Regions from separate parts of the Aurantivibrio plasticivorans genome, predicted to be linked through region 2. Evidence: predicted binding sites of a transcription regulator. Region 2 holds the regulator's gene; each other region holds the start of a gene.
What was found. The regulator sigma-54, encoded in region 2, starts transcription at its own class of promoters, with help from an activator protein. The targets are predictions, from matches to a motif close to TGGCACANNNNTTGCNNT.

Region 1 (3,720 bases), 2.0 Mb from region 2:
ATTTCACCACCAATTTCCTGGGGTTCAGGGACGCTGAGGCCACGGTTCTCTTTTGCATGTGCAAGCGCACGTTGAGTCACCGCTAGCGCTTCGTCTACGTCAAATGGTTTTGGTAAATATTCGAAGGCACCACCTTGGTAGGCAGCGACAGCACTATCCAAGTCTGAGTGAGCTGTCATGATGATGACGGGTACATCCGGGTTATCCCGTTGCAGATTTTTAAGCATCTCCAAGCCATCAATGCCGGGCATGCGGATATCGCAAATTACGGCTTCGGGATGGGAGCTTTGTAATTCCAGCATGGCGCGGTCGCCACTATCAAAACTTTCGGTCTCAATGCCTGCTTGATGCAGTGCCTTTTCTAGCACCCAGCGAATCGATCGGTCGTCGTCAATAATCCACACTTGATTAGACTTTTGCATTATCTTGTTCCATAGGTATGTAGACTGAAAACTGTGTGCGCCCAGGGCGGCTGTCACAGGAGATTAGCCCTAAGTGTTGGCTGATTAATTGTTGTGAAATTGCGAGTCCTAGTCCGGTTCCCTTGGCTCGCCCAGAAATCATTGGGTAAAAAATATCTTCAATGATTTCTGGCGGAATACCTGGGCCGTTGTCGATGATGTCAATCCGGCAAACCAGGTTATGGTGGAAGCGCCCAATGGTAAATTGACGCTGCACACGCGTACGAATAGTTATTTCCCCTTCATCTTTCATGCCAGCATCTTCTAATGCCTCCCAAGCGTTGCGAACAACGTTCAAAATCGCCTGGATTAGCTGCTCTTTATCGCCTTGAATCTCAGGGATGCTTGGATCGTAGTCGCGCTCAATCACCAAGGTGCCACCGGATTCGGCATTGATAATGGTGGCAACGCGTTCAACGACCGCATGAATGTTGACCGCTTCCATTGAGGTGGGTTGGTGTGGGCCGAGCATCTTGTCCACTAGATTGCGCAGACGATCAGCCTCTTGGATGATGACGTGGGTATATTCATCAAGGGATCTGTCGTTGAGTTCACGTGCGAGCAGCTGAGCGGCACCGCGAATCCCCCCTAGCGGATTTTTGATTTCGTGAGCAAGCCCACGCACTAAGTTTCGAGTGGTTTCTTGGGCTGCTGTTGTCGCTTCCTCACGGCTGATGCGCAGTAGGCGGTCCAGGTGCTGGATTTCAATGAGGAGATCTGAGCTTTCTGCTAAGGGAGTGACAGAGTAGTCGACGGTTAGGTCTGTGCCATTTGGCAGTTGCCATGGTGCTTGTCGTTTAGTGTAAGTGACTCGGTGCGTCGAAGCGTCTTGCAAGGTATCTAAAGCTGCCTCGGATTCGTGAAAGCTGCTACTGATAGGTGTACCTTTAACTTGGTCGCCACTGATTTCGAGGAGGATTTCTGCCGCCGGATTGACGTACTGGAAGCACAGCTTTTGATCAACAATGAGAATGGCTGTGGTCAGGTTTTCGATGATTTGTTTGAAGTCTGGGTTTATTGGCATTGGTGTGTCCTTCACTGCTTAGCGGACGCTTGCAAAAACTAAACCACCTAATTGGGGCAATTCAAGGCGCATAACCAGTAGTGATCAGCTGAGATATTTCGCTATCGGAGAAAGAGGTGTGCGCAATTGTAGTGCAATTATGGGGTGTGGTGCATCAGTATGAACCAAAAGTGTGCTCTCGTGATTCATAAAGGGGAGGGGTGAAAAAAGTGGTTCTAAAATGGGGCTTGTCAGTTGTTCTTGGGTGTCGCCCGTTAAGGGGCTGGTCGCGGTCTATTCACTCGGTGAACATACACGGTAACGGCGGCCGCTCTACCTAGCGTTTTTCCGCGCTTATCAACGACTTTTGCGCTGATGCTGTGAGTTCCAGGGGTGATATGGTTGATGGTCGAGCCGTCTAACATAGACCCATTATCGCTCACCTTAACAGTGTGGCTGCTATGGAGTTCAGGGTCGGTTTTTGTGCTCACAGTAAGGCTTCGTTCACCCGGAGGTACGTGGTATTCATGGGTTGGAAAGGTGATGCTTACACTGTAGCTCGTTGGGATCTCTTGCTCAGGCGACTCTTCTTCACTTTGGCGAGGTGCGCTGGGGGTGGCTGGTAGCGCTGGTGCCGGCATTCGGTTGTCTTCTTTTAATTGTACTTTCTCTGATGATGAACCTGAGGGACTATCGCTGTAGGTTATGTTGCCATGCTCGTCGACTGTTTTATAAACGTCGGCTGAATAGGTGCTCTGGCTGAACAAGAGGCAGTAGGCAATCGTGATAAATAACTTAAAAACCATAAGGCGCATAGATTCATTCCATCAATTGGGATGTAGTGCAGCAAGTGTACCGTTTGCTTTGGCGCAGCTCCAAGCCATTTTCATTGTGACCTTACGACTATGGGGCCCACAAAAAACCCAGCCGTAGCTGGGTTTTTTCTATCGTCTATTAACGTTTGAATTAAACGCTGTAGTACATATCGAACTCAACGGGGTGAGTGGTCATGTTTAGCGTCTCGATTTCTTCAGACTTCAGTGCGATATAGGCATCGATCATGTCGTCAGAGAAAACACCACCTTCGGTTAGGAACGCCCGGTCTTCGTCGAGGGCTTTCAGCGCTTCGTCGAATGTCGCGCAAACCGTTGGGTACTCTGCCAGCTCTTCAGGCTCAAGATCGTAGAGGTCTTTATCGGCCGAATCACCCGGGTGGATTTTGTTTTTCACTCCGTCCAGGCCAGCCATTAGCAACGCAGCAAATGCCAAGTAAGGATTCGCTGTTGAGTCAGGAAAACGAGTTTCAATACGCTTGCCTTTGGGGTTTGAAACGTAAGGAATGCGGATGGACGCTGAACGGTTGCGCGCTGAGTAAGCCAAGATAACAGGGGCTTCGAAGCCTGGCACTAGACGTTTATAGGAGTTAGTTGAAGCGTTACAAAACGCATTTAAGGCTTTTGCGTGCTTAATGATCCCGCCGATATAGAACAGCGCGGTTTCACTCAAGCCGGCATAGACATCGCCCGCGAACTGATTGACACCATCTTTGACGAATGACTGGTGAACATGCATTCCACTGCCGTTGTCACCAACCAGCGGTTTAGGCATAAACGTTGCGGTTTTACCGTAAGCGTGGGCAACATTGTGTACACAGTATTTCAGTACTTGTACTTCGTCGGCTTTCTTGGTCAAGGTGTTGGCACCCACACCGATTTCACATTGACCGGCAGTGCCTACTTCGTGGTGGTGTACTTCGATGTTTAGGCCCATGGCTTCCATGGCGTTACACATTGCGCCACGCAGATCGTGAAGCGAATCAACTGGTGGAACTGGGAAGTAACCGCCTTTTACGCCGGGTCGGTGGCCCATGTTGCCATCGTCGAAATGATGTTCAGAAGACCAAGCGGCTTCTTCAGAACTGATTTTGTAAAACGAGCCGCTCATATCTGAGCCCCATTTTACATCGTCAAATACGAAGAATTCTGGCTCGGGACCGAAGAACGCCGAATCACCTAAGCCGGTTGATGTTAGGTAAGCCTCGGCTCGTTTGGCGATGGAGCGTGGATCGCGCTCGTATCCTTGACCTGTTGAGGGTTCAACGATATCGCAGCGGATGATGACCGTTGGTTCGTCAGTGAAAGGGTCTAAAAGAGCTGTTTCGTCATCAGGCATCAATATCATGTCTGACTCATTAATGCCTTTCCAGCCCGCAATTGAAGAACCGTCGAACATTTTGCCTTCGGTGAAAAAGTCATC
Region 2 (3,720 bases):
ATCTGCTCGAGAGGTAGTCGGCTTACTCGGCCCAAACGGTGCAGGGAAAACAACCTGTTTTTATATGATCGCAGGCCTGATTAAACCTTTGCGTGGCGAGATCTTCATCGACGACCTCAATATTACTCAATTTGCTATGCATGATCGCGCTAAAGCGGGCATAGGCTATTTACCTCAAGAGGCTTCGGTTTTTCGCAAGTTATCGGTCGCTGACAATATTCTCAGTATTCTCGAGACGCGCCCCCAACTCAATCGTAAACAGCGCCTCCACAAAATGGAGGAATTGTTAGTCGAGTTCAATATCACCCACTTACGCGACAGCCTAGGCATGGCGTTATCAGGCGGCGAACGCCGTCGAGTGGAAATTGCGCGAGCGTTAGCCACTGATCCTGCCTTTATTTTGTTGGACGAACCCTTCGCGGGCGTTGACCCAATATCCGTTAACGACATCAAAGGCATCATCACTCACCTAAAAGAACGCGGTATCGGCGTGCTCATTACCGATCACAATGTAAGAGAAACGCTCGATATTTGCGAGCGCGCTTTCATTGTTAGTGAAGGTCATATCATCGAGTCGGGTAGCCCCGAACAAGTTCTGAACAACCAGAAAGTTCGCAAAGTTTATCTGGGCGAACATTTTCGTCTATAGGCCTATCGACACGCCTCAAGTCAACGTCTAATTCGCTATTAACCGCGTTTTTTACAAACCAATTTTCATTAAATAAGCGATTTTTTGACCACAGGCATAAACATTGCTTGTCAAGATTGCCGCGTCGCGGTAGCCTGTCTACACTTAGTCAGGGGTTCCAAATTGGCACATCCTTTCTAGACAATTTAGCTGATGTAAATTAAGGGAAAGCCAAGTCTCACGGTTGAGCAACAAGATCTTGTCAACGCTCGCACTATCAAACCGAAGTTGTGCTTGGCAAGTTAAAGTGCAACGCAGTCGCCGTCATCTATGAAACAATCGCTTCAACTTAAGCTGGGCCAACAGCTCACAATGACACCGCAATTGCAGCAAGCAATTAAGCTTCTGCAACTGTCCACCTTGGATTTACAGCAAGAGATCCAAGATGCGCTAGATTCCAATCCAATGTTGGAGATATCTGAAGATGATTCAGGTTCGGATGGAGGCAGCGGTGATACTGATTCAAATTCGGAGAATACCAGCGAAGCAACCAGTACATCCGATGGCGACTCCGCCAATGACCCTCAAGACCTTTATAACAACGATAATTTCGAGAATAGCGCACCCAATTCAAGTGATGACTCGCAAGATTACCCTGAGTCAGACTGGAATAATGAAATCCCCAATGAACTTCCAGTCGATACCAGTTGGGACGATATCTACCAACCGTCAACAGGCCCTGTCGCTAGTGGCCCTGAAGACGAAGACTACGATTACGACTCCCGGCGTACTGTCACAGAGTCTCTATACGATCACCTAATGTGGCAGCTTAATTTGACGCCAATGTCTGATCGAGACCGCGTCATCGCCATGTCAATTCTTGATGCTGTTGAGCCGTCTGGTTTCCTTTCTCAAACCACCAATGAGATATTTCACGGTATCGAAGATAGCCTGGAAGAACTCGAAGAAGATGAAGTCAATGCCGTTTTACATCGACTGCAACAATTTGACCCACCCGGTGTTTGTGCTCACGACCTCCAAGAGTCCCTACTCATCCAGCTGAAACAGTTCGCTGAAGATACACCTTATTTAAAAGACGCCTTCGTCGTCGTCAAAGACCACCTAGCATTGCTCGGTAGTCGAGATTACAAACAATTAATGCGTAAAACAAAGCTCAAAGAAGCGGAACTACGCGATACGATTTTATTAATTCAAAGCTTAAACCCTCGCCCAGGTGAACAAATTAACGCTGGGGAAACCGAATATGTCGTACCGGATGTATTCGTCAGTAAAGAGGACGACCGGTGGGCAGTGAAGCTAAATCCTGATATCGCACCTAAGCTGCGTATCAACCCAGCCTATTCTGCATTGATTAAGCGAGCCGACAATAGTAGTGACAACACCTTCTTGAGAGATAATTTGCAGGAAGCGCGATGGTTTCTAAAAAGTTTGCATAGCCGTAACGAAACCTTGTTAAAAGTTGCCACCTGTATCGTAGAAAAGCAACGCGGTTTCTTAGACTATGGTCCAGAGGCGATGAAGCCACTAGTTCTTCACGACGTTGCTGAGGCGGTGGGGATGCATGAATCCACTATTTCCCGTGTGACAACGCAAAAGTATATGCACACGCCACAGGGGATATTTGAGCTAAAATATTTTTTCTCTAGTCATGTCAGTACCGACAGCGGCGGAGAATGCTCATCTACCGCTATCCGCGCTATAATTAAGAAACTGGTTGTTGCGGAAAATCCGAAAAAACCACTCAGTGATAGTAAAATTGCCGAACTATTGGCCGAGCAAGGTATTCAAGTAGCAAGACGCACTATAGCCAAGTATCGGGAGTCTCTAAACATTCCCGCTTCTAACGAACGCAAACGGCTTGTGTGAAAAGTATCCAGCGATTAACTCGACACATTTGTCGCGACCTTACTTCCGCTACAGTCATAGCGCCTACTTAGGCAAAGAGGCTTATATCCAACAGGAGTCAACGCCCCAAGTATGTAATGTGACCCGCAAAACAATCAATTATTGTCATATAACGGACAGAGTTCCCCTACACAATTAGGAGCTGCACTATGCAATTAAACATCAGTGGCCATCACCTCGATCTCACCGACTCCATTAAAGATTATGTCGCCAACAAACTCGACAAACTCAACCGACACAGCGACCAGATTACGTCGGTTAACGTTATCTTGTCAGTCGACAAGCTGGAGCAAAAAGCAGAAGCCACTGTACACGTTAGCGGTAAAGATTTTTTTGCGGATTCTAGCAATGAAGATTTATACGCTGCGATCGATCTTCTGTCAGACAAGCTTGACCGACAGCTCATTAAGCACAAAGAAAAGCAACGTAGCCATCGCTAGTCGTCTCGCGAGCAGTTAACCAACCTATGGACATTAGCAAGATACTCTCCCCCTCTCGCACTTGTTGCCACATTGCTGGTGGCAGCAAGAAGCGGGTTTTGGAAGAAACAGCAAAAAAAATCGCAGAAGACTACCCGGCACTCTCGTCGGATGAATTATTCAGAGAACTAGTGAATCGAGAGAGACTAGGCTCTACTGGTATTGGGCAAGGTATTGCAATACCGCATTGTCGGGTCAAAAACTTAGCCAATGCCGTGGGCGTCTTATTCACTCTCGATACGGCGATTGAATTTGAAGCAATTGATGATTCCCCAGTAGATATCGTGTTTGCGTTGCTGGTGCCCGACGAAGCGGAGAATCAGCACCTGCAAACCCTGTCTCTACTAGCGCAAGCGTTTAGTAATCCGTCTAATCTTAATATCATCAGGCGGGCCAATAGCGATGAATCTTTATTCAAATGTGCCACCGAAGTATTTAACGATATCTAACGAAATAAATAATCGGTATCGATAACCGGGCCAGCGCCTTTTGAGCAAACTCTAAGGCTCAACCTAATGGAGCTAAAAGGTTTCAATTATGCGTTTGATTGTCATTAGCGGCCATTCCGGCTCAGGCAAGAGTACCGCGCTACACCTTCTCGAAGATGCTGGTTTCACGTGCGTGGACAACCTACCAGCTTCCTTGCTACCGCAATTAGTTGACCATATAAAGACGCTTAACCCCGAT
Region 3 (3,720 bases), 280 kb from region 2:
GAGGTTGAGTAGTTCTAATGTAGCGGGTTCATCGCTGCTATTCACTGAATCGCCCTCACCTGGCATCCCAGAAGTAATTCCACCATCGGTGTTATCGTCCTGCGCCTCGTGCCCAGAATCGCGGCCTGACACATCAACATCGACTAGATTTAAGCCTCCCTGTTCGAACATTTCTCTTAATCGAAAAGCATTTTGATCTAGCATGTCACGAACGCTGGCGTTATGACTGACGAAACTAATACTGGCGGTATCTTGATTTACAGCAATCTTAACCTGCAACGGCCCAAGTTCTGGCGGATCCAGCCGAACCTCTGCAGACTGCACTTTCTGACTGGCTAGCCAAAACATCTTGTCAGCCATGGCCTGCCCCCATTCTCGATTACTGGCCAGTACCGGCAATTTAACTGAGGGCCCAACGCCGTCCTCCCCTCCACCTACTTGGTGGAGGGTTTGTAAGGTCTGTCCCCACTTCCCATCGGCGGCGAGAGGCTTGATTGTCATCGCCATAGTAGAACCATTGTCAGCAAGAGCTGACTTGCCATCCACCGCTTGCGACTTACCTAATAGATCGACAGACCTGAGATCCTGTTTCATGTTGTTTCTGAGGGCTTCTGACAAGGTAGCGGCAGTGGGTACCACCTCTGCCACTCGACTGCTTTCAGGCGACTGCGCGGTGGTACTGATAAGGTCGCTAGCCCCTTGCCCCGTAGACATTAGATGAGAGCGGCCTGAGTTTGGCATGGCGTTGGTATTTCCGAAGGTTTCCACACCTGGCTTCTTGGGGCCTACTTCGGCGTGAACAAGATCGTTAACCGCTCGTTCACTGGCAAGATCTTTGGCTTGCGTCTGAGAGTTACCATTTTCAAATACGCTATCAACGGCTTCTATCGGTATGTGAGTCTGCGGCTCATTGGCAACAGTGCTTGTTGTACTAAGGTTAGTGTTTTCACCTATCGGTTGAAGTATTTGAGCGATAGCTTCTGCTAAGGGGACCCCACCTTCAACTAGGTCCTCTAATGCCTCCAATTGCTGTGGTGTCAACTCCTGAATGGCATTTAGCCCGTTGAGGTTTAATTCCGACAGGCTGTCATGCATAGCGGGGATACTTAGTGAGGCAGGTAAATCTTGTCGCTGTTGCGGCAAACTATTGCCTTCAGGCTGAAAAATACCCCGCGGCGTATCGTCATCCGTATTCGCTTGGTGCGGCGCGCTGTGCGCGCCACCTTGTTCTTCAGTGGCATCATAAGATTTATTTTCCGTTGCGGCTTTTACATCGTGGTCCGCCGACTTATTTTGTCGTTCACTATTCGCATTTTCACTAAGGTCGTCGCTTTTGCGCGCTTCATTTGCTGATGACTTTACTTCGCTAGAATGATTCGGTGAAGATGGATTATCTTTCTCTTGAACGCCTTTTTTTTCTGATTTTTCAGCAACTTGCGACGCACTACCTGTTGTTTTATTGGGTTGTTCGGATCGATCACGGAGCACCTCGTGAAAGCGTTTACCGGACTCAGAAGGCGCTTTATCCACGACACGAGTCTTGTTTTCTGGGTTTACTTTCACCACAGGGTTAGCATTCAGTGACAATATAAAATCAGTCGAGTTTGGTGTTGCGCCCATTTCAGTAGACTCCTTACAACGCTATACACAAGATGCTGCTACCACTATATCTAATAGCGGGTATTTAAATTCTATGAGAAGAAGTGCAAAGGCAGTGCCAGATCAAAAACCGATGAGTTAACCTAATGAACGTGGCTTAAATAAACTAGGTCACGATTAAACTAGGTCATGGTCACCTTACCGATTGAAAAGCCAAAAACAATAATTTGAAAAACAAAAGCAATTGTGCGGTTTTCCCGCAATTTAGACGAACGATGAATTCAGGAGTTAGAAAAATGAAAGCGTCACGCGAGACGATACGCTACTTAGTTAGGCTTTTGCCTAGTGTAGTCATTAGCGCACTAATGACTACTACTAGCGTCGCTGAAAACTACACAATACCTCGTATGGCAGATGGAAAACCCGACTTGCAAGGCGTATGGACCAACGCATCGCTGACGCGTATGACTCGCCCGGCAGAGTTCGAAGACCTTGTGATACCAAAGTCGAAAATTGAAGAAATCACTTACAACTCCTACTACAACCGCCGTTTACGCGAAGACAATAAGCGAACCGACCCGAATGCACCACCGCCAAACGACGGCGACACAAACAAAGGCTATAACAACTTTTGGATTGATCCGGGTTCTACTTACGGCATAGTGAAAGGTGAATACCGTTCTTCTTGGATTATTGAGCCAGAAGATGGGCAAATTCCCTACTCCAAAGAAGGCCGGATGGCCAGAATGGCTGCTTTCAGACCCACCGGTAATGGAAAAAATGGCCGGGTAGGAATGTTTGACGGCCCAGAAGTTCGTCCGGTCGGAGACCGCTGTCTCATAAGTTTCGGTAGCTCAGGTGGTCCGCCGCTTAACAATGTGATGTACAACAATCATTACCAATTTGTACAAACCCCCAATCACGTGATGATTATGGTAGAAATGAATCATGATGCTCGCATCATTGATCTGAATGGGCAGCACAATCCAGCGGCAGTCAAAGAATGGTTTGGTAGCTCAGTGGGACAATGGGAAGGTGATACATTAGTTGTCGAAACTCAAAACGTACACCCTATTCAAGAAACTCGTGGGGCATTTCCGTTATCAGAAAAAGGAACAGTGATTGAACGTTTCACTCGTGTTGGCGAAAAAGAAATGCTCTATGAATTCACCGTCGACGATCCTATTTTTTACAGTAAGCCTTGGAAAGGTGAAATGACATTAACTAAAGATGACGAGCAAATCTTTGAGTATGCTTGCCACGAGGGGAACTATGCGCTTCCAGGCATATTACGTGGTGCTCGGAAAGAAGAACGAGAGAAAACAGGCAAGTAGTTTTATGTTATAAGTCATTCATAGTGTGTTAAAAAAGGCGTTTGAGTTTTCTCAAACGCCTTTTTTATATTTTTTACAATAATCAAAAGCCATATTTAATTTAACAATGCCATCTATATTTAACCATTACGACGCTGTAAATCATAACTCAAGCCAGCTTTCAGCGGCTGCAACGGAGTCGAAGAACCTTATCGTCGAGTGCCGCTGATGATCGCGCATTAGCTCAGTGATGCGGGCCCCGTAATCGTGCTCTTGCGGCACGATGAAAGCGGCTTTAAACCCATAGTTCACAAACTTCTGAAATACCTCGCCTGCAACACCATTGCTTAAATCAAAAAACTCTTTATGCAGATCAGACTCTGTAAAAATACACCCCGTTAAACCGCTGCCAATTACAGCTAACGCGTCTGATGCCGAGTTCAACACAATAGCGTGGTCCCTAGCGAGTAATGTCATCCCAACAACCAATAGTCGAAATAATTAGCTCTGACCTTCGACGGTACTCGTTAAGTGATCTTCAGACTCGTCGATGTACTCATTGATTTTATATTGCAGATAATAAATCTGAAAAAAGAAGGTAATAATATTACCCAGTGAATATCTGTTTTTAAATATTTCATCGACAAGTCGATTTCTAAATTTATACACCCACACCAAAATAAGAATATTCGCCACTAGATCTACGATCGATGACAGTAGCTCAATTTCAGTATTACCCTCATACATTGATACAGGAATGACCATAGCGAAAGACAGTATATAGAAGCCTAATACTGAATTCACAAAC
Region 4 (3,720 bases), 1.7 Mb from region 2:
CAACCTAACCAGAGGATGAAAGCACCCAAGGTTGCTAAAGGAAGGTTTGCACCTGGAATAGCGTTGATTTCGCCGTTGGCACCGTATTTACCTTTACGAGCACCGAGTACCAATACGCCAGCAAGCGCAGCAGCCGCACCCGCCATATGAACAATACCTGAACCCGCATAATCGCTATAGCTCAATTCGTATAGACCAAAGACGCTTTTGCCACCCCAAGTCCAACCACCTTCGATTGGGTAGATGACACCGGTCATAACAACCGCGAAAGCAAGGAAAGCCCAAAGCTTCATACGCTCAGCAACCGCACCCGATACAATCGACATCGCGGTTGCAACGAAAACGACTTGGAAGAAGAAGTCAGAAGCTCCTGAGTATTCACCCATGTCTCCGAAACCAGCTTCGTTGGACGCCTCAAGAATGCCCGCAATAGCTGCATCATCCATTCCGCCAACAGTTGTTACGCCAGAAAGGAATAGGCCGCCGTCGTACATAAAATGGTAACCGCAGATTAAGTACATAGTACAAGCAACGGCAAACAGAGCGACGTTTTTGGTCAAAATTTCAGTTGTGTTCTTTGCGCGAACGAGCCCAGCTTCAAGCATTGCGAAGCCTGCGGCCATCCACATAACCAGTGCGCCACACACTAAGAAATAAAATGTGTCCATGGCGTACTGCAATTCAAAAATTTGATTTTGTAAATCCATAGCGATTCTCCGGAATTGCGATTATTCGTTATAGAGCGTCTTCGCCGTTTTCGCCGGTGCGAATACGAATGACTTGCTCTAGCGGCGAAATGAAGATCTTCCCATCACCAATTTTTCCGCTATGTGCTGTTTTACTAATTGACTCAACAACGCTGTCAACTTGAGAGTCGCCAACGGCAACTTCAATTTTGGTCTTAGGTAGAAAATCCACCACGTACTCAGCGCCGCGATACAATTCTGTGTGACCTTTTTGTCGGCCAAAACCTTTTACTTCAGTCACGGTAATACCCTGTACACCGATTTCTGAAAGTGCTTCACGAACAGCATCAAGCTTAAAAGGTTTAATAATTGCTGTTACTAATTTCATAAGGGTTTCCTCAGGTTGATTGGCTTCAATACTCGGCGATAAAAATGTCTAACTGTTAAAGCCGAGTAAAAAGCTGGCCGAAACCAGCTTTTTACAGACTCAAGCCTTATTCAATAGGAAGAGAGTAAGAAACAAGGAATTGCATGTTGTCATCAACACCTTCTTCGTCTTCGATAAACTTACTGATAGTGAAGCTCAAGTTATCGTTGTAAGAGTAAGAAAGGTCCAAATGTACAGGATCGTCGTTCTCACCGCCGTCGTTGTGGTGTTGGCCAACTAGGATACCGAAATCACCGATAGAACCAGCGATGGTGTAGTAGCTGTAACCAGGTCCGCCAGCAATGTTGTCGTAGTAGGTCACTGCAACAGGGCCGATACCAACAGATAAGATCGCTTCAGACAGATCACCAACAGTGTCGTCTCGAGCAGGGATATAAGCGAACAGTGGATCGATTAAAGTGTCATAAGTAGCATCTGGATAAACGTATGACAAAACGCTTAGGTCAACACTAACAGGGCCAAACTCGCCGCCCCAGCCGACATAAAGGTCGTACTCAGAACCCAAAGAGTCATCACCAGAAGTGCCCCAAATACCAGCGTAGAAACCTGCACCACTAACGGTGATATCACCAGATACAGCTGCACTGCCGTCACCTAGATCATAACCACGCCACAAGTACATGTTAGCAACGCCAACTGATGCACTAACTTCAGCATTCGCAACAGGTGCAAACGCTGCAGACGCCGCGATTGCGGTAGCTGCTAAGGTACAAGTCAATGATTTAGTCATTTTCATGTTTTTTAGTCTCCAAGAATGATAGTGATTTTCATTTTGTTATTACGTTATCTGCGCTTGCGTCGCGATGGTGCGATCACCGTTGCAGCTTCGATAATGTTGTATCGCGCCCTACCCTAAAGCATACAGCGTGCCACTACGAAAAAATCCTTATTCGTCAATGTGTTACAGCCAAAACCGGAGATTTTTTGGCTTGCAACCGCACATATACGCCCAACAATAGCGCGCGGGCCACAATATGCACCAGTTTCACGCCCTAATAAAGAGCAGAAGCAATAGTTTTAAGGGTTTAGCACGAGGTATTGATTGGTTATTAAACAATTAAGCAGGAAACTTAAAGAAAGGATGCACCGAAGGCGCCCAAAGGCAACGCGTGAAACATTGTTTTAGGCGCCAGGTGCCAATCTAGACGGTCATATGTGCACGGACTTTATCTTCTTCCATTTCAGCCGCTAAGCCAGATAAAACCACTTCACCGCGATCCATCACCGAATACTCATCAGCGAGTGCACGGGCAAATTCAAAATATTGTTCGACTAACAAAATAGCCATCTCACCACGTTCTTTTAGGATAGTAATGACGTTGTGAATATCTTTGATGATTGACGGCTGGATACCTTCCGTTGGCTCATCCAGGATAAGCAAGCGAGGCTTCATGACCAATGCACGCGCGATAGAAAGCTGCTGCTGTTGGCCACCGGACAAATCACCGCCTCGGCGATGCAGCATTTCTTGCAACACGGGAAACAAGCTATAGATCTCATCATCGATTTTTCGTTGGCCGCGTGGCAAGGCAGCAAAACCACTTTTGAGATTCTCTAACACCGTCAGCTGAGAAAAAATTTGTCGGCCCTGTGGAACATAAGAGATGCCTTGCCGTGCACGGTCTGCCGCGCTTAGTTTGTTGATATCCTTACCTTCCCAGGTCACAGTACCCGTACGAATTGGCTGACGCCCTGTGATGGCCTGCATCAAGCTACTTTTACCTACCCCGTTGCGACCCAGTACACAGGTTATCTCACCTTTTTTTGCACTTAGGCTAACGTTCTGTAGTGCCTGGCTAGCGCCATAATATAAATCGATATTTTCTGCTTTTAACATGACTCAGCGCCCCAGATATACTTCAACGACACGAGGATTAGACGATACCGTATCCAAATCGCCCTCGGCGAGCACACTGCCCTCATGCAGAACGGTGACTTTACAATCTAGCGCTCGTACGAAATCCATATCGTGCTCTACAACAACGACTGAGTGCTGCTTGCTAATCTCTTTTAACAGCTTTGCAGTTTCCATCGTCTCTGTATCCGTCATCCCACCGGCAGGTTCATCCACCAACAATACTTCTGGGTCCTGAATAAACAACATACCGATTTCTAACCATTGTTTTTGTCCGTGCGACAAATTAGCGGCTAAATCATCCGCCTTGTCTTGCAAACCTATTAAGTCAATCAACTCGTGAATACGTTGTCGTTGCTCGTCAGTTGGCTTGTAAAACAACGTTTGCAGTACGTTGCGATTGCCCGCTAACGCCAGGTCTAAGTTTTCCCAAACCGTCAGACTTTCCACTACTGTAGGCTTTTGGAATTTACGACCGATGCCCATGTTCGCAATGTCCGCCTCATCGTGTGTGGTCAGGTCGATGGTATCTTTAAAACGTACATCACCAACATCAGGCCGGGTTTTTCCTGTAATGATATCCATCATGGTGCTTTTCCCTGCGCCATTTGGTCCGATAACCGCTCGTAGTTCGCCAGGCGCGATGGTTAGCGATAAGTTGTTAATCGCTTTAAAACCATCAAACGATTTCGTTACGCCACTCAGGTACAGAATACTGGTTACTTGATCTA

Region 1: a site for sigma-54 is predicted at 1,592-1,609, ahead of glnL (nitrogen regulation protein NR(II)). Genes of this name have one in related genera too.
Region 3: a site for sigma-54 is predicted at 1,703-1,720, ahead of ACZ5NB_RS11220 (flagellar hook-length control protein FliK). Genes of this name have one in related genera too.
Region 4: a site for sigma-54 is predicted at 1,989-2,006, ahead of ACZ5NB_RS00715 (TorF family putative porin). Genes of this name have one in related genera too.

The regions. Positions count from the first base shown of each region.
Region 1 is NZ_AP036020.1:409,093-412,812, forward strand. Features, by position in the region: gene ntrC (nitrogen regulation protein NR(I)) at 1-422, opposite strand, end outside; gene glnL (nitrogen regulation protein NR(II)) at 409-1,485, opposite strand; gene ACZ5NB_RS01860 (DUF4124 domain-containing protein) at 1,740-2,279, opposite strand; gene glnA (glutamate--ammonia ligase) at 2,431-3,720, opposite strand, start outside.
Region 2 is NZ_AP036020.1:2,765,091-2,768,810, forward strand. Features, by position in the region: gene lptB (LPS export ABC transporter ATP-binding protein) at 1-649, shown strand, start outside; gene ACZ5NB_RS12430 (RNA polymerase factor sigma-54) at 959-2,515, shown strand; gene hpf (ribosome hibernation-promoting factor, HPF/YfiA family) at 2,704-2,994, shown strand; gene ACZ5NB_RS12440 (PTS sugar transporter subunit IIA) at 3,021-3,482, shown strand; gene rapZ (RNase adapter RapZ) at 3,571-3,720, shown strand, end outside.
Region 3 is NZ_AP036020.1:2,486,495-2,490,214, forward strand. Features, by position in the region: gene ACZ5NB_RS11220 (flagellar hook-length control protein FliK) at 1-1,620, opposite strand, end outside; gene ACZ5NB_RS11225 (hypothetical protein) at 1,896-2,933, shown strand; gene ACZ5NB_RS11230 (DUF4180 domain-containing protein) at 3,075-3,389, opposite strand; gene ACZ5NB_RS11235 (DUF4234 domain-containing protein) at 3,414-3,720, opposite strand, start outside.
Region 4 is NZ_AP036020.1:155,680-159,399, reverse strand. Features, by position in the region: gene ACZ5NB_RS00725 (ammonium transporter) at 1-707, opposite strand, end outside; gene glnK (P-II family nitrogen regulator) at 736-1,074, opposite strand; gene ACZ5NB_RS00715 (TorF family putative porin) at 1,181-1,870, opposite strand; gene urtE (urea ABC transporter ATP-binding subunit UrtE) at 2,276-2,971, opposite strand; gene urtD (urea ABC transporter ATP-binding protein UrtD) at 2,975-3,720, opposite strand, start outside.